Regions from separate parts of the Ectobacillus sp. OTK genome, predicted to be linked through region 1. Evidence: predicted binding sites of a transcription regulator. Region 1 holds the regulator's gene; each other region holds the start of a gene.
The links. The regulator CtsR, encoded in region 1, represses protease genes until heat stress. The targets are predictions, from matches to a motif close to ATGGTCAATAAAGGTCAAACA.
Positions count from the first base shown of each region.

Region 2: a site for CtsR is predicted at 1,351-1,371, ahead of clpB (ATP-dependent chaperone ClpB). Genes of this name have one in related genera too.
Region 3: a site for CtsR is predicted at 2,285-2,305, ahead of AC6HZ4_RS12590 (ATP-dependent Clp protease ATP-binding subunit). Genes of this name have one in related genera too.

Region 1 is NZ_AP048547.1:102,555-108,953, forward strand. Features, by position in the region: rRNA gene AC6HZ4_RS00545 (23S ribosomal RNA) at 138-3,062, shown strand; rRNA gene rrf (5S ribosomal RNA) at 3,121-3,236, shown strand; gene AC6HZ4_RS00555 (CtsR family transcriptional regulator) at 3,708-4,169, shown strand; gene mcsA (protein-arginine kinase activator protein McsA) at 4,196-4,744, shown strand; gene mcsB (protein-arginine kinase McsB) at 4,749-5,825, shown strand; gene clpC (ATP-dependent protease ATP-binding subunit ClpC) at 5,839-6,399, shown strand, end outside.
Region 2 is NZ_AP048547.1:1,220,866-1,227,264, forward strand. Features, by position in the region: gene AC6HZ4_RS06010 (Cof-type HAD-IIB family hydrolase) at 1-521, opposite strand, end outside; gene AC6HZ4_RS06015 (YjzC family protein) at 955-1,137, shown strand; gene clpB (ATP-dependent chaperone ClpB) at 1,387-3,987, shown strand; gene AC6HZ4_RS06025 (YjzD family protein) at 4,161-4,346, opposite strand; gene AC6HZ4_RS06030 (lipase family protein) at 4,512-5,246, shown strand; gene AC6HZ4_RS06035 (NAD-dependent epimerase/dehydratase family protein) at 5,627-6,399, shown strand, end outside.
Region 3 is NZ_AP048547.1:2,552,503-2,558,901, forward strand. Features, by position in the region: gene sdaAA (L-serine ammonia-lyase, iron-sulfur-dependent, subunit alpha) at 1-540, opposite strand, end outside; gene AC6HZ4_RS12575 (Lrp/AsnC family transcriptional regulator) at 583-1,041, opposite strand; partial or broken gene AC6HZ4_RS12580 (4-hydroxyphenylacetate 3-hydroxylase C-terminal domain-containing protein) at 1,397-1,756, opposite strand; gene AC6HZ4_RS12585 (small acid-soluble spore protein H) at 1,959-2,138, shown strand; gene AC6HZ4_RS12590 (ATP-dependent Clp protease ATP-binding subunit) at 2,356-4,464, shown strand; gene AC6HZ4_RS12595 (YozE family protein) at 4,673-4,888, shown strand; gene yodN (germination protein YodN) at 5,140-5,802, shown strand; gene AC6HZ4_RS12605 (DUF3930 family protein) at 5,810-5,992, opposite strand; gene AC6HZ4_RS12610 (YozD family protein) at 6,148-6,327, shown strand.

The DNA of each region.
Region 1 (6,399 bases):
GAATGCAGTTCGTGATAAGTAAAAGACGTTTTAGATGTTTTGTTCAGTTTTGAAGGAACTATCCTTCAAATGATGTTCCTTGAAAACTAGATAACAAATACTGTGCTATAGTAAAAACAAAGTGTAAACTTTTTAATGATTAAGTTAGAAAGGGCGCACGGTGGATGCCTTGGCACTAGGAGCCGATGAAGGACGGGACTAACACCGATATGCTTCGGGGAGCTGTAAGTGAGCTTTGATCCGGAGATTTCCGAATGGGGAAACCCACCATCCGTAATGGGATGGTATCTTCACCTGAATCCATAGGGTGTTGATGGCATACCCGGGGAACTGAAACATCTAAGTACCCGGAGGAAGAGAAAGCAAACGCGATTTCCTAAGTAGCGGCGAGCGAAACGGAAGATAGCCCAAACCAAGAGGCTTGCCTCTTGGGGTTGTAGGACGCTCTATATGGAGTTACAAAGGAACGGGGTAGATGAAACGGTCTGGAAAGGCCTGTCATAGAAGGTAACAACCCTGTAGTCGAAACTTCGTTCCCTCTTGAGCGGATCCTGAGTACGGCGGAACACGTGAAATTCCGTCGGAATCCGGGAGGACCATCTCCCAAGGCTAAATACTCCCTAGTGACCGATAGTGAACCAGTACCGTGAGGGAAAGGTGAAAAGCACCCCGGAAGGGGAGTGAAAGAGATCCTGAAACCGTGTGCCTACAAGTAGTCAGAGCCCGTTCATGGGTGATGGCGTGCCTTTTGTAGAATGAACCGGCGAGTTACGATCCCGTGCAAGGTTAAGCTGAAAAAGCGGAGCCGCAGCGAAAGCGAGTCTGAATAGGGCGTCATAGTACGTGGTCGTAGACCCGAAACCGGGTGATCTACCCATGTCCAGGGTGAAGGTAGGGTAACACCTACTGGAGGCCCGAACCCACGCACGTTGAAAAGTGCGGGGATGAGGTGTGGGTAGCGGAGAAATTCCAATCGAACCCGGAGATAGCTGGTTCTCCCCGAAATAGCTTTAGGGCTAGCCTCAAGTGTGAGAGTCTTGGAGGTAGAGCACTGATTGGACTAGGGGCCCCCATCGGGTTACCGAATTCAGTCAAACTCCGAATGCCAATGACTTATCCTTGGGAGTCAGACTGCGAGTGATAAGATCCGTAGTCAAAAGGGAAACAGCCCAGACCGCCAGCTAAGGTCCCAAAATGTATGTTAAGTGGAAAAGGATGTGGAGTTGCTTAGACAACTAGGATGTTGGCTTAGAAGCAGCCACCATTTAAAGAGTGCGTAATAGCTCACTAGTCGAGTGACTCTGCGCCGAAAATGTACCGGGGCTAAACATACTACCGAAGCTGCGGATTGATACCTTTTGGTATCAGTGGTAGGGGAGCGTTCTAAGGGCGGTGAAGCCAGATCGGAAGGACTGGTGGAGCGCTTAGAAGTGAGAATGCCGGTATGAGTAGCGAAAGATAGGTGAGAATCCTATCCACCGAATGCCTAAGGTTTCCTGAGGAAGGCTCGTCCGCTCAGGGTTAGTCGGGACCTAAGCCGAGGCCGAAAGGCGTAGGCGATGGACAACAGGTTGATATTCCTGTACCACCTCTTTACCGTTTGAGCGATGGAGGGACGCAGAAAGATAGGGGATGCATGCCGCTGGTTGTGCATGTCTAAGCAGTTAGGCTGGTAAGCAGGCAAATCCGCTTACCGTAAAGGCTGAGCTGTGATGGGGAAGCCCTTTATGGGCGAACTCCCTGATTCTACGCTGCCAAGAAAAGCTTCTAGCGAGGTAAATGGTGCCCGTACCGCAAACCGACACAGGTAGGCGAGGAGAGAATCCTAAGGTGAGCGAGAGAACTCTGGTTAAGGAACTCGGCAAAATGACCCCGTAACTTCGGGAGAAGGGGTGCTCTTCGTAAGGAGAGCCGCAGTGAATAGGCCCAAGCGACTGTTTAGCAAAAACACAGGTCTCTGCGAAGCCGCAAGGCGAAGTATAGGGGCTGACACCTGCCCGGTGCTGGAAGGTTAAGAGGAGAGGTTAGCTCTAGGCGAAGCTTTGAATCGAAGCCCCAGTAAACGGCGGCCGTAACTATAACGGTCCTAAGGTAGCGAAATTCCTTGTCGGGTAAGTTCCGACCCGCACGAAAGGTGTAACGACTTGGGCACTGTCTCAACCAGAGACTCGGTGAAATTATAGTACCTGTGAAGATGCAGGTTACCCGCGACAGGACGGAAAGACCCCGTGGAGCTTTACTGTAGCCTGATATTGAATTTTGGTACAGCTTGTACAGAATAGGCGGGAGCCTGGGAAGCCGGAGCGCCAGCTTCGGTGGAGGCGCCTGTGGGATACCGCTCTGGCTGTATTGAAGTTCTAACCCGCGCCCCTCATCGGGGCGGGAGACAGTGTCAGGTGGGCAGTTTGACTGGGGCGGTCGCCTCCTAAAGTGTAACGGAGGCGCCCAAAGGTTCCCTCAGAATGGTTGGAAATCATTCGAAGAGTGTAAAGGCATAAGGGAGCTTGACTGCGAGACCTACAAGTCGAGCAGGGACGAAAGTCGGGCTTAGTGATCCGGTGGTTCCGCATGGAAGGGCCATCGCTCAACGGATAAAAGCTACCCCGGGGATAACAGGCTTATCTCCCCCAAGAGTCCACATCGACGGGGAGGTTTGGCACCTCGATGTCGGCTCATCGCATCCTGGGGCTGTAGTCGGTCCCAAGGGTTGGGCTGTTCGCCCATTAAAGCGGTACGCGAGCTGGGTTCAGAACGTCGTGAGACAGTTCGGTCCCTATCCGTCGCGGGCGCAGGAAATTTGAGAGGAGCTGTCCTTAGTACGAGAGGACCGGGATGGACGCACCGCTGGTGTACCAGTTGTTCTGCCAAGGGCATCGCTGGGTAGCTATGTGCGGACGGGATAAGTGCTGAAAGCATCTAAGCATGAAGCCCCCCTCAAGATGAGATTTCCCATAGCGTCAAGCTAGTAAGATCCCTGAAAGATGATCAGGTTGATAGGTCTGAGGTGTAAGCGTGGCGACACGTGCAGCTGACAGATACTAATCGATCGAGGGCTTAATCATAATTACACAGCACAGCATGTTATCTAGTTTTGAGGGAATATCCTTCAAACAAAATAGGTCTAGTGATGATGGCGAAGAGGCCACACCCGTTCCCATACCGAACACGGAAGTTAAGCTCTTCAGCGCCGATGGTAGTTGGGGGTTTCCCCCTGTGAGAGTAGGACGTCGCTAGGCAGGAAAAAAAGAACCGTTCTTTCTGGGCGGTTCTTTTTTGTTTTGGTTCTTTTCTAAACAATTGTTGCTGCTGGCCAGATGCAAAAGCAACAATCTATGCGAAAACAGTCTTTGTTTTTTAAAGGTGACAGACACACCACTTAAATATGCGTACTATAATAACTATATAAAGGTAATAAGAAGGATTGAGCAGTATAAGTGACTCATCCTTTTTATTTTGCCAAAGTATACGAATTTAGTTAATCGTACAATGAACATAATCTTTTTTAGAAAATAAAATGCAGTAATGGAATCACGAATATAGATTGTGTAAAGGTCATATTTAGAAAAAGTATGAAATATGATTTTCGGGCGATTAACGATATACCAATCTGGAAAGGATAGTGATGAAATGCAAAAGAGTTGCAAAATTTTAAAATACATATATAATTAAAGTCAAAGATAGTCAAAGTCAATAAAGGTGGAGGGTGAATGAGAAATATATCTGATATCATTGAACAGTACTTGAAGCAAATTATTGACTTAAGCGGAAACCAGGTTATTGAAATTAAAAGGAGTGAAATTGCTGACAAATTTGATTGTGTTCCTTCTCAAATTAACTATGTGATTAATACGCGATTTACGATAGAGAGAGGATTTATCGTAGAGAGCAAAAGAGGCGGAGGCGGCTATATTCGCATTATGAAGGTCAAACTTCATGATGAAGTGGATGTAATACAGCAAATGCTTCAACTTGTGAAGAATAGCATTTCACAGGTAAACTCCGAGAGTATTGTAGGCCGTCTTGCGGAAGAGGGGATCATTACCAACAGGGAGGCAAAGTTAATGTTAAGTGTTCTAGATCGCTCTGTTTTATTGACAGATCTACCTTATCGTGATGAACTTCGTGCCCGTATGCTAAAAGCAATGCTAACAGCTTTAAAATATAAGTAGTTCCTATTTAAAGGTGGGGATGCACTTTGATATGTCAAGAATGTAATATGAGGCCTGCTGCTTTACATTTCACAAAGATTGTAAACGGTCAAAAGAATGAGTTTCATATTTGTGAGCAATGTGCTCAGGAAAAAGGATACTCATCATTCTTTTCTTCATCAGCAACTAATTTTTCCTTTAGCAAACTTTTATCAGGGTTGTTAAATCATGATCAAACGTCTGCGGGAAAGCAAGCAACTGCGATCCCTAAAGAGGAAGTACTTTCGTGCAAACAATGCGGTATGACTTATCAAAAGTTTACAAAGCTTGGTCGTTTCGGATGTGCCGGGTGCTATGAGGCTTTTCTACCGCATGTGGAGCCAATTTTACGTCGTGTTCATAGCGGAAATACAGTGCATCAAGGAAAAATTCCGAAGCGTATGGGAGGAAATCTTCATTTAAGGAAGGAATTAGACGAGTTAAAGGTGAAATTACAACAGTATATCCACCAAGAAGAGTTCGAGAATGCAGCTATGGTACGCGATAAAATCCGAAATATTGAAAAGCAATTAAGTGAACATAGAAGGGAGGAGTAGTTCTATGTCACTCGATCGTATTATTAATGAGGCTATCAGCCCTTGGATGAGGGAAGATGGTCCGGATTCTGATATTGTGTTAAGCACCCGTATTCGTTTGGCAAGGAACTTAAAAAGCTATACGTTTCCGACCCTATTGTCAAATGAAGTTGCTTCGCAAATCATCCATATGTTTGAGAGCACCTTCTCGGGACAACATTTGGCGCACTTTGGAAGTCTTGAAATATTGAAGATGGAGAATATGCAGCCAATTGAACGTCGCGTGCTCATAGAAAAGCATTTAATTAGTCCGGATTTAGCAGAAAACTCCCAGATTGGGGCTTGCCTATTATCGGAAAATGAACAAATTAGCATTATGATTAATGAAGAAGACCATGTTCGCATACAATGTTTATTTCCTGGCTTTCAGTTATCAGAGGCACTGGATGTTGCGAATCGCGTAGATGATTGGCTTGAGCAGCATATAGAGTATGCATTCGATGAAAAGAGAGGATATTTAACAAGCTGTCCTACTAATGTAGGGACTGGACTTCGTGCTTCTGTCATGATGCATTTGCCAGCATTAATCCTAACGCAGCAAATGAACCGAATTATTCCTGCCATTAATCAACTAGGTTTAGTTGTGCGTGGTATTTATGGAGAAGGAAGCGAAGCGTTAGGGAATATATTCCAAATCTCTAATCAGATTACACTAGGTAAATCAGAGCAAGACATTGTTGAGGATTTAAAAGGTGTAGTGCAGCAGCTTGTCCAACAGGAACGCAGTGCGAGAGAATATCTTGTTAAAACGTGGGGTATTCAGCTTGAGGATAAAGTCTATCGTTCCTACGGTATACTCTCTCATAGTCGTTTGATTGAATCAGGAGAAGCGGCAAACTGCCTTTCTTATGTTCGTCTTGGAATTGACCTAGGGTACATTGAAAATCTTTCCCGAAATATTTTGACGGAATTAATGATTTTAATGCAGCCTGGTATTTTACAACAATATACAGGAGGTCCTCTCCATCCTGAGGAACGTGACTTTCGCAGGGCCGCACTTATTCGGGAAAGGCTGCTGCTCGAGCAAAATAAAGATAAGTAGGAGGCTGATTCGTATGATGTTTGGAAGATTTACAGAGCGCGCGCAAAAAGTGCTGGCATTATCTCAAGAGGAAGCAATTCGTATCGGTCATAATAATATTGGCACTGAGCATATTCTTCTCGGTCTTGTGAGAGAAGGAGAAGGAATCGCTGCAAAAGCGTTAATTGCATTAGGGCTGAGTCCCGAGAAAATTCAAAAGGAAGTAGAGGCTTTAATCGGGAGAGGAACAGAAGTAGCGCAAACAGTTCATTACACACCGCGTGCTAAAAAGGTAATAGAGCTTTCTATGGATGAGGCACGTAAGCTTGGACATTCATACGTAGGTACAGAGCATATTTTGCTTGGCTTAATTCGTGAAGGAGAAGGAGTAGCGGCGAGAGTCCTTAATAATCTTGGAGTCAGCTTAAATAAAGCAAGACAGCAGGTGCTTCAGCTTCTTGGAAGCAACGAATCATCGTCCGGTCATCAAGGAGGAGCAGCTGCTAATGCTAATACTCCGACACTTGATAGTCTAGCTCGTGATTTAACCGCGATCGCTCGTGAAGGCCGCTTGGATCCTGTTATCGGCCGCAGC
Region 2 (6,399 bases), 1.1 Mb from region 1:
ACCTCAGCGTGAACATCTGTTAAATGTTTTCGAATGTTTTCCACCTCTTGTTCATTCGCATCGATCAGCAAGCATGTTGGACTCTCGTCTAAAATATGAAGCAAATCTCCTGTGTATATCTTTGGGGAGCCAAACTGGAAAATATGCTGCATGCCTTCATCGATATAGTGTGTATATACATCATCTATGACCTCAGCATACATGTTTTTAACGCCAAATGATGCACATGCTTGTACAATTTCCCGAGCTGTTGAAAGCTCAAGAGGTGAATGGTATGTACCCCATGAAGGATTTAGAGGATGATGGATGTAGGCACCGTTAAAATTGACGATTGGGGTGTCTAGCTTCAGTTCCTGATAATACAGGTTACTTGCTCGATATGGTCGGCCTGTGGAAATAACGACAAGGTGGCCTTGTTCCCGAGCTTTTTGGAGGGCGGCTTTATTGCGCCCGGAAATTTTTTTATCATCTGTCAATAATGTACCGTCTAAATCGATTGCAATTAAATGTTGGTTTCGCATACGTTCACCTTTTTATTAAGTAGTTGTGTACTTCCATCTTAATCCTTTTCTTCTTTTCCTGTCCACCGTTTTCCAGACGTCAAGAATTATATAGAAATTTTAAAAAAATTGTGTATAGATTGTGAAAGGGATTACAATATGAGAGAAAAGCTTGTATAATGATAGTGTAATCTTCTCGTATAAGTTGTTTAACTCTCCTTTGTGCGCTGACCTGATGAGGTCAGTTCTTTTTTTTATATGTATGCAGTAAATCATTTTTGTATGAAGGCCTTTATCATTTTTAACAGAAGACCTCCATTTCAAGTGCGTTACGGAACCTTGCGGGAAAGGAGAGTTAGCGAGCAGTTCATTTCCTAAACATAACAGAGAGAAACTCCTGTCTTCGGGTACAATAGTGGTGTAATGACTTCTTTTTTGAAAGGAGCAATGCATCATGGGTCAAAGTCACCGTTTTCGCGCGGGGCAAAAAGCGCCAAATAACGGAATATACATTGAAGTCGGGGAAACAGGGAGCGGCGTTCAGGATCCGAGGAAGATCAGGCTGAAAGCCGGGGATCGTTTTCCGGAAAATACCAATGATGGCCGTCAATGGACATATATGCCTAAAACACGCTAACACTTTACAAAAAAAACCATCTTCCATCCGGGAGATGGTTTTTTTGAAATATACATAAAAACATTATAAATCTCTGTTTAAGCCATTTGCTTTTGCTTTTTGAGCTCTCCCGTCACGCAGCTTCGTTTTTCCTTAAAGGGACTTCCTTTGGTTGAAGGAAGGGGGGCCGTCTATTTTTTGATAAAATCGAGGATTTTTCATATAATAAAAACAAAGGTCAAAATAAGTCAAAGAAGTGAGGGGATAGGAATGGACTTGAATAAAATGACGCAAAAAATGCAGGAAGCTGTTATGCGGGCACAATCCATTGCAGTTGAACGTTCCCATCAGGAAATAGATGTAGTTCATCTGCTCGCAGCGCTGCTGGAGCAGGAGGAGGGGTTAGCCGGAAGGGTTCTGCAGAAGTTGGGTATTTCTGCAGAACAATTCCGAGGAGAAGTGCAGCAGCTCTTAGAACGAAAGCCTCGCGTGACAGGAAGCGGGGCAGAAGCTGGAAAGGTATATATTACACAAGGGCTTCAGCAGCTGTTTGTGCGTGCGGAGGAGGAAGTAAAGCGGCTGCGAGATGATTATATGTCTGTAGAGCATACCTTGCTTGTGATGAGCGATGAAAAGGCATCGACTGCGATTGGACAGCTTTTCGCAAGATTTCAATTGAAGCGCGAGACATTGCTGCGCGCACTTATGGATATAAGGGGGAATCAACGCGTGACAAGCCAAAATCCGGAAGCGACATATGAGGCTTTGGAAAAGTATGGACGTGATCTCGTGGCAGAGGCACGTCTTGGTAAAATGGACCCGGTGATTGGACGAGATAGTGAAATTCGCCGCGTGATTCGCATTTTATCACGCAAAACGAAAAATAACCCTGTCTTGATTGGAGAGCCGGGAGTCGGAAAAACGGCAATTGCGGAAGGGTTGGCACAGCGTATTGTGCGTAAAGATGTACCGGAAGGACTGAAGGACAAAATTGTTTTCGCACTTGATATGAGTGCTCTTGTGGCAGGCGCAAAGTTTCGCGGCGAATTCGAGGAACGTCTGCAGGCGGTACTAAATGAGGTTAAGAAAAGCGAAGGACGCATTTTGTTATTTATTGATGAACTGCATACAATTGTTGGGGCAGGCAAGGCGGATGGAGCAATGGATGCGGGCAATATGCTAAAGCCAATGTTGGCTCGAGGCGAGCTGCACTGCATCGGTGCGACAACGCTTGATGAATATCGAAAATATATTGAGAAGGATCCAGCACTAGAGCGTCGTTTTCAACAGGTGCTTGTAGAAGAGCCGACTGTGACGGATACCATTTCGATTTTGCGCGGGTTAAAGGAGAGGTTTGAAATCCATCATGGTGTGAATATTCATGACCGTGCGCTTGTTGCCGCCGCTGTATTGTCTGATCGCTATATTTCCGATCGTTTTTTACCGGATAAAGCAATTGATTTAGTAGACGAAGCGTGTGCGACTATTCGAACGGAAATCGATTCGCTTCCAACTGAGCTAGATGAAGTAACGCGGCGGATGATGCAGCTTGAAATTGAAGAGGCGGCACTGTTAAAGGAAACGGATGAACGAAGCAAGGAGCGTTTGGAGGTATTACGGAGAGAGCTGGCTGATTTAAAAGAACGGGCAACCGTCATGCGTGCGCAGTGGCAGCAGGAAAAGGATGAAATTCAGCGTGTTCGCAGCCTGCGCGAACAATTAGAACGGCTGCGCCACGAGCTTGAGGAGGCGGAAGGAAGCTACGATTTAAATAAGGCTGCTGAGCTTCGGCACGGTCGTATTCCAGCTCTAGAGCGCGCTTTAAAGGAAGCAGAGGAGACGGAAAACAAACAGGAAAACCGCTTGCTGCGCGAGGAAGTGACAGAAGAGGAAATCGCAGCTATTGTCTCACGCTGGACAGGCATTCCGGTTACGAAGCTTGTAGAAGGGGAACGAGAAAAGCTGCTGCGTCTTACAAATATTTTGGCGGAGCGTGTTATTGGACAGGAGGAGGCTGTGCAGCTCGTTTCTGATGCGGTGCTGCGTGCCCGCGCCGGCATTCAAGATCCAAATCGGCCAATCGGTTCATTTTTGTTTCTGGGACCGACGGGCGTCGGAAAAACAGAGCTTGCAAAGACGCTTGCGCAAGCCTTATTTGACAGCGAAGAGCAGATGATTCGCATCGACATGTCTGAGTATATGGAAAAGCATGCTGTTTCCCGTTTAATCGGAGCGCCTCCTGGGTACGTCGGTTATGAGGAAGGCGGACAACTAACGGAGGCGGTGCGTCGCAAGCCGTATTCCGTCATTTTACTTGATGAAATTGAAAAGGCGCATCCTGAAGTATTTAATGTGCTGCTGCAGGTACTTGATGATGGCCGCATTACGGATTCACAAGGACGAACAGTCGATTTTAAAAATACGGTTATCATTATGACATCGAATATTGGTTCACATATCCTGCTTGAGGATGTAAGAGAAGAGGGCACAATTGGCGAGGGGACGAGAGAGCGGGTGCTCAGTCAGCTTCGCAATCACTTCCGGCCAGAGTTTGTCAACCGCATTGATGAAGTCATTTTATTTAAGCCGCTCACTACGAAGGAAATGACAAAAATTGTTGATAAAATGAGCGCGGAATTGCAAAGAAGACTTTCGGATCGTGATATTGAACTGCAGCTAACAGAAGGTGCGAAAGAGTTTATCGCAGCAGCAGGCTTTGATCCGTTGTATGGAGCGCGACCGCTAAAGCGGTATATGCAGCGTCAAATTGAAACAAAGCTAGCGAGAGAGCTCATTGCGGGTCATATTCACGATCATAGTAAGGTTATCGTCGATGAACACTTGGGAGAGCTTGTATTAAAGACTATATAAGAAAAGCGGGCACGATCCGCCTTGCTCCTGCAGGAGACAGTTCTCCGTAAAAAGTTATACTTTTTTACCTGTTAAAAAAGCCTGTCCAGATGTATCGAATATACATCTAAACAGGCTTTTCTTGCTGTCTAAAGGCAAAGGTGACTCGACAGGCCGAGTCCTCTTTATCTGCATTAATGATGCTGTCCGGCAGGCTCGTTTGGGAGGACTGCAGAAATCGCAAAAATAAAAACAGCCACGACAACAGACATGATGGATGCTTGTCCGAAGTCATATGTACCGCCTGTCATAGAGCTGATTACGTAGCTCATCATTTGAACAAGCAGGAACGACCAAATAAACGTCCAAAGTAAACGCATTCTTTTCACACCCCTATTCGCTCTTCATTCAATCACTTCTTATTCTAACACAAATTGATATGGAAAATAGAAAATATTTTTTCACCTTTTGCAAGGCAAATTCTCCCTCCGTACATACATTATAAAAAAGAGACATTTATAATGGCATTTTAAGGCGGGAAAACAATGGAGATCAGGGAACGTTTCTTTTTTCTAGAACAAGAGCCGTGTGTCATTCATCTGCCGGAAAAGCCGAATGGATTTGGAGTGCTTATACTGGGGGATTATAATCATTTTGTTGAGAGTGGTACAAGTTTATGGATGCAGCACGTCGGGAAGGCGCATCTGTTAGAGGAACTGCGCGCTGAGGGATATACTGTGTTTACTTCCAACCTGTACGGCCGGCATTGGGGGAATGACAAAGCGGTTCGATTGGCAAAGCGCTTATATCATGTTGTAATGAAAAAGGAAATTTTGAATGAGAGAATTCATATTATAGCAGAGGGAATGGGCGCTCTTGTTGCGCTTGAAATGATGGCTTCAATGCCGGAATATATCCGTTCGACTGTAATGCTGCATCCTTGTCTGGACTTACCGAGGCATTTGGAGCTAGAGCGTGAGCATAAGTTTTTTTATAAACGATTGCTGCGCGAGCTGAAAACAGCATATGAGGCAAGTGAGGAGGATTTGCCGGAAATGATTCGTGCTAAAACGTTTCGAAGCTTCTCCTCATATGTACCGGTGAAAATGTTTGTTCCAACAAATGAGCGGAAGGAGCGAAAGATGATTGTGAGGGAATATGAGCAGCTTCAGCTCCAGTCAGGATACCCCGTTTCGCTTTCGTTTCATGTGCAAGATGCTAAGTACAAAGTCGTTCGTTCGATCCTCCAGGCATTTCATATGTATGAAATGGATTTATAAAGAACATTTGCCAATTGGTGAGCTTTTTGGTGAAAAAAGAGGCTTGGGTGCACTTATACTTTTCATGTGGAATTTCCTGAACTTTTTGAATGGAAGTTTAAACTTTCCTAGAGTATAAGGAAAGCTCCCGCAGCCTGTCCTCGCTCCTGCAGAAGAAGGCCTTTCGACACACAAGGCGTTGTTCGTTTTTGATGCCGAGGGTTATTCCGGATGCGGGAGCAGGCCGATGAATCTAGATAATGTTCCAAAAGGAATATTTTCTTAGTTTCCTAAAGGGTTCTTGCTGCGTCAAATGATTTCTCAGATGGAAATTTATATTTTCTAAAAGTCTGAAGGAGCCTCGTGCATATGAGGCTTACATATAGAAGGAGGGGAAGAAGATGAAGAGAGCAGTTGTAGTGGGGGCGCTGTCATTTGTCGGATATCATCTCGTGCAAAAGCTGCTTGTGGAGGGAGCGGAGGTTATCGCTCTTGACGTTGAAAGCTTGTTTGAGCTATCACCGCTCAATGAAGAAAAGCTGCTGCTAATTGGTAGACATGCAAATTTTTCATACCATTCTATTGAAAGTGGAGAGGCTTGGAAGGAGGCGCGTGAGCAGGCACCGGATATTGTGTACTTCTGCTTGTGTGAGCCAAATCAAATTACAGAGCTTCCTGGGCAAGCTTTTGTACAGCGCGCATTGGACGAAGCGATTTTCTTCTGCAGGCGATATGGGAAAAAGCTGGTTATGCTATCATCCCTAGATGCTTCTGCCGCTCAATCAGACAGGGAAAAGATGGCTAGTACAGCAAACGGGGCATGGTTTTATACATTAGAAAAGAAGCTAGAGGAGCTTGCGTCATCCGTCGCTATTTTGCGTGTCCCGACTGTGTATGGTCCGTGGCAGCCGTCCTTTATGACATACCATCAATTGATTATATCGAAGGAAGCAAATATTGAGGCGCAAGAAAATAGTGATGATGCTGTTTACGTAGGGGATGTAGCCGAGTGCTTATATCGTTTTGGAGAGGAACGTATTTTTGGAACGTACTACATCGAAAGTGAAGAAGCTGGACAGTGGAAAAAGGGGATCGAGCTGCTCTGCGGCAACGGGAATATACAGACAGCAGAAAGTAAGCCGCAACTGAAAACAGGAACACGCTATCTTTACCG
Region 3 (6,399 bases), 2.4 Mb from region 1:
CGCTGCCATGGCGGTTGCGGAACCGACCTCAGCTTGGCATCCCCCTGCAGCTCCGGAAATGGAAGCAGAATTAGCAATTACGAGACCAAGTGCGGCCGATGTCATCATAGCTAAAATAATCGCATCTCGAGAGTAACGTCCAGTATCCAACGCATATACCAATACTGCAGGCAATATTCCAGCTGACCCTGCTGTGGGCGTTGCGACAATGCGTCCCATCCCTGCATTGACTTCCGAAACGGAGAGGGCATAGGCCATCGTATGCAGCGTTTGAGGATGGATAAATGTATTTCCTTGCTTGATATATTCATACACCCGATAGGCATCTCCGCCTGTGATACCACTACGGGACATCACGGGTTCCTGAATTCCCTTCCGCACAGCCTCTACCATAACTTCAAATTGTTGTTCCATTTGGTTGAGAATTTCAAGCTTGGAACGTCCAGTCTGCTCGATTTCAATCTCTAACATCAATCTTCCGATGGACATGTTCTGATTTTCAGCTAGTTTAATAAGCTCGTGCAAATGTGTAAAAGCCATATGCTATGCAAATCCTTTCTATATGGGAATTGGAAATATGAATTATTCTTCAGTGGGTAATGGAATTCTTTGCGTGTCTTTATAAGAATTAAGTACAATCGTTGTCCGTGTTTTCAAGACACCTGGTAATTTTCGTAATTCTTGACTAATAATTCGATCCAAATCTTTTGTTCCCCGACAGCGAACCTTCATTAGATAATCATCTTCCCCCGCGACATGATGACACTCTTGTACTTCAGGGATTTCAGATACTCGTTTTAAAAATAATTCACGATGTTCTAATCGGTCTATGGAGATGGAGATAAATGCAGTCATTTCATACCCCACTGATTCCGAATTGAGAATGGCGGTATAGCCATTAATAACACCTTGTTCTTCCAGCCGACGGACCCGGTCAGCGATAGCGGGACCGGACATTCCTAAATTCGCCGCCAAGTCAGCCCAAGTCGCCCGACCATTGGACATTAAAAGATTTAGAATTTTGTAATCTAAGGAATCCACGTTAAATCTCCTTTGTTATGTAATTATTTTTATTATAATTCCTTTTTTATAAAATTCAATAAGGTATAATGCTTTGTTTTTGAAATAAATTTTCGTTTTTTAAATCGGATTATTTAGAATAATAGATGTAAATGCTCTGATAAGAAACCTGACACTTTAAAAAAGCGGGCAACACAAACAAGAATATAAGAAATCTGGCACCCTAAAAGCCGGAAATCCCACTAAGAACCATCTAGTTATATCCAAAATATGACTAAAAAGGAGACTGCTCTCAAAAAAGGTTGTTAAACTGCAACCTTTTGAGTCAGCCCCTTTTTTCAAGGGAATATATGTTGAATTGTCTACGAATGTGTATTTAAATATACTTTTCCACCATCTTTTTAAATCTTGTTTTGTCAAAAGTTATATATTGATTTGCTAAATTTCGAATGGGGTCTCCTGCATAAAATCGTTCATATAATTCATGTCGGGAGCCTAATGGACTTCCTATTAAATCCCACGCAAGTTTAAAAAGTTTTGTTCTTTTTTCAGCATTTACTCCTGCTCCCTTAAAATACTCTTTTAAAAGAGGTGAAAGTGGACCTTCGAAATCATGGACACTTGAAGGCAATTGAATAAATCCGCCTGCTCCTATTAGCTGTAGTATTTCTATCGCACGAGGATAATATTTAGAACCAAGATTTCTAGCTGTTTCAATATAACTAAACTCCGGAATAAAAGTTCCATATTTATCTACTGCCCCCTTGTGATGAGGTTAGTTTTCGGTATGTTTCAATCGGATATTCTAATCACTATGATTTTTTTAGCTAAATTTTAACGAGAAATTGTTTCTGAAATATTTCCCTCGCAAACGAGAATATCAAGACCATGTTGTGAAAATAATATAACAGTTACTGAATCATAGGGAGGAAAATCACATGGATAAGCAACGCGCGAAAGAAATTGCAGCTTCACCAGTCATGGCAAATGTAACATTTGATGGTCATCAAATCTATATTGAGAAGGTAGATGAGCAAAATGGAACTGCTACGATTTACCCTCTTGATCAGCCAGAGAAGAAACAAAATGTTTTGTTAGAATACCTAGTGGAGTATTAAAAATGGAGTGTATAGTCCCTTCCTATTGGGACTGTACATCCCATTTTCGTAACAATAAACGTAAGTCTCCCTAAAAAGGAGGCTTTTTATATGTAGAAAATACCAGTTGATAATTATTATAAAATCATTACAATAAAAGTACGTCAAAGGTCAAAGAAAGTCAAAGTCAAATCTGATTTTTTATAAATAAATATATATTGAAAAGGAGTGGCGTGATATGAAATGTCAAGCATGCGGCCAACAGATGGCTACTGTACTATTGAATATTCGCGTAAATGGTCAAAAAAGCGAAAAGCATCTCTGTCATGCTTGCTATGAAAAGGAAAGACAGAATGCATTTGTAATGGGAGGGTCTCCATTTGGTGGATTCTTTAATTTATTTGAAGGAGGAGCACCAAAGGGAATGCCAAACGCTGGAGCAGAAAAGCGACAGGTGGTAAAGGAAAATAGTTTGCTTGGGCAAATCGCACGTAATTTAAGCGATGCAGCAAAGAATGGCCGTATTGATCCTGTTATTGGCCGAGAGAAGGAAATTGATCGAGTCATTGAGATCTTGAATCGAAGAAATAAAAATAATCCTGTGTTAATTGGTGAACCAGGTGTAGGTAAAACTGCGATTGCAGAGGGATTGGCACTTCGCATTGTCGAAGGAAAGGTTCCAGCTAAATTATTGAACAAGGAAATTTACGTACTCGATGTCGCTTCCTTAGTGTCTGACACAGGGATTCGCGGGCAATTCGAGCAACGTATGAAGCAGTTGATCGAAGAACTGCAGCAAAATCATAACATTATTTTGTTTATTGATGAAATTCATACAATTGTAGGTGCGGGCTCTGCGCAGGGCTCTATGGATGCAGGGAATATTTTAAAACCGGCATTGGCGCGCGGTGAGCTCCAAATTATTGGCGCAACGACTTTAAAGGAGTATCGTATTATTGAAAAGGATGCAGCATTAGAGCGACGCTTCCAGCCTGTTATGGTAAATGAGCCTTCTGTAGAAGAGGCTGTTTCGATTTTAACGGGCTTGAAAGGCCAGTATGAACGTTATCATCAAGTTCAGATTCCGGATGAGGTTATCCGAGCATGCGTGACGCTCTCCAATCGCTATATTCAGGATCGTTATTTGCCGGATAAGGCGATTGACTTGCTGGATGAAGCGGGTTCAAAAGTAAATCTGCGCGGAGGCAATCAGGAGTCAGCAAGTCTTGAGCTTGAGTTAAATCGTATTCGTGCAGAAAAAGCGAAAGCGACAGAGAAAGAAGAGTATGAAAAAGCAGCTCAGCTTCGCGATGAGGAAAAGAGTTTGCTTGAGAGATTACAAGCAACAGAGCAACCTGAAGCAATTGTAACAGTACAGGATATTGAACGTATTATTGAAGAAAAAACCGGTATTCCTGTAAGCAAGCTGCAGCAGCAGGAACAACAGAAGCTGCAGAATTTACAGCAGCGTCTGACAGAACGAGTAATCGGGCAGGAGCAAGCTGTCGAGAAGGTTGCGAAGGCTGTACGCCGCGGCAGAGTTGGTCTGAAATCTAAAACAAGACCGACAGCATCCTTCCTGTTTGTAGGACCGACGGGAGTCGGAAAAACAGAGCTTGCTAAAACACTGGCAGAGGAAGTATTTGGAGATCGAGAAGCGATGATTCGTCTTGATATGAGTGAGTATATGGAGAAGCATTCTGTATCCAAGCTAATTGGTTCTCCTCCAGGCTATGTTGGTCATGAGGAGGCAGGCCAGTTGACTGAGATGATCAGAAGAAAGCCGTATAGTCTTATTCTGCTTGATGAGATTGAAAAAGCACACCCAGATGTACAGCATATGTTCCTGCAGATACTAGAAGACGGTCGTTTGACAGACAGTCAGGGCCGTACGGTCAGCTTTAAGGACACAATCATTATTATGACAAGCAATGCAGGTGTGACTGATAAAAAGGCAACTGTTGGATTCGGTGCATTAGGACAAGAACAGCACAGTAATCTCCTAGATTCTTTATCTGCTTACTTTAAGCCGGAATTTTTGAATCGTTTTGATGGAATTATTCCGTTCAATCATCTAGAACGAGAAAGCCTAGTGAAGATTGTCGGGCTTCTATTTAAGGAATTGCAAGAGAATTTGGATGAACAGCACATCGAACTGATTGTGGAAGAAGAGGCAATGCAAAAAATTGCTGAAATCGGCTATCATCCAGCATTCGGTGCGCGACCACTGCGCCGCGTTATGCAAGAAAAGGTAGAAGATGCCATCGCGGATCTTCTTTTGGACGATAACGTACAAGGTATTCGAGTCTTTGTGGAAAACGGCAATATTCAGGCCGCAAAATTATGATAAAGAAGGATACGCCAAGTTGTTTGCTTGGCGCATCCGTTTACATAGATGGGCGACGTGCGAAAAAGCGTAATATGCAGTGACTGGATAAAGAGCTATAGCTTTTAGGAAATAATAAGTTTTACTCCTAGCCTCGCATGCGTATACGCTGCGCTGGTTTTTTTTTTGGACGACATGTATAATAAGTAAACAAAAAAGGGGGATTTCTATGAATAAGTCATTCTATCATTACATGATGAAATATCGGGACGGTCGTAAAACAGACAGTATGACGCAGCTTGCAACCAAGATTTATGAAGATTATAGCTTTCCAAAGCAATCATCCGATTATGATGAAATTAGCTCCTATCTTGAGTTAAGCGGTCTATTGATGACCATGGCTATATTTGATGAGGCTTGGGATTATTATGTCACAGAAGCATAAAACGGCGCACTCCGTACAAAGGGTGTGCCGTTTTTTATACTTAAAGAATGTAGGGATTTTCAACGGGAATTTTCAGTGCAATTACGCCTCTATCTTCATCTCAAGTCTCGCCGATAGGCGAGTTTTCTTTATAAAAAATTGAAAAATTCTTTTCTACATACGTATGTATAATAAGCGTTTTCGCAGCGAGCGCATATACTGTTATCGTCACAGCACTCTTCAATCACGACTCACAAAAGGAGAGAAATACATTGACTAAGAAAAAACAACCCAAATATAGCATTGGCGATATAGTCGTGATTACATTGTATGGGACCGTTGGCAAAATTACGAATGTAAAGCTGCTTGACGGTGTATATCTATATGAAGTGAATAATCACGATGGTATTTACGTGGAGCATACATTACAATTAATAACAGATTATGAGGGACGGAATGTGGAAAAAGAATGGATTGAACTGCATTATAAGTTTACCTTTGGTGATCTTGTGCAGGTAACCGGCTATGAAAAAGATGTATTTCGGGTAGTTGGCTACCGCACTGAAGTTTGGCGTTATAAAAATGATGCATGGGAAGATACGATTTATGAGTTGTCCCGCATTACAGATGGTGAATGGCTCGAGGCGGATGAAGCAGATCTCACACTCCTGGCAAATGCTCAAGCGGCAAATAGCATATTAAAGAAGCTGAAAAATGACAAAACAGGTATTAATAAGCTCGACCTTGAAAAGCTCAAATCTGTCAATAATTCTAAACGTGTCGGGATTAAAACGAATCGTACGGAAATTATTAATGGCTTACTTGATGTATATAATGATTATCGAGAGCTGTATCACACATTCCAAGATGAAGAATACAAAATTGTGATGGATTTAGTTCTCAGTTACTTAACGAAGCTGACTAGGAAAAAATAAAGTATGTCTATAAAGAGAAAAGAAATTGCAATAACACATGTATTGTGAAGGGTATGCCCACTATAGTTAAAAAGATAACGAGAGCTTTTATAATACGGTCGGTCCACATATCAAAGTGTTCACTCTCAAATGCGGCTAGACGTGATGTGTCTTCCTCTGTTTTCCAATTAATCACGCTATTTTTTCCCATACGATAGTTCCTCCTTTAATAGCTTGTACTACATGGGTATGCACAGGCATGTTTTCATATGACTGGTACATACTGCGACGATAAAAAAATGTTTTTTCGTTTGTACACATAAATTTCATTTTCCCTCATAAAACAGAAATAAAGGGGTGATGAATGTGAAAGAAATTGAAGTGGTCATTGATACGGAAGAGATTGCCGAATTCTTTTACAATCAGTTAATCCGAAGAGGATACGTGCCAGAGCCTGAGGAAATGGAGGAACTGGCAGATATCACATTTGATTACTTACTCGAGAAGTGCATGATTGATGAAATTTTTGAAGAAGAGGAAGAATAAGAAACGAAAGTAACGACGGGCTGCACTCGTCGTTTTTCATTTCTGATTTACGAAATTGTAACAAACTTCGAC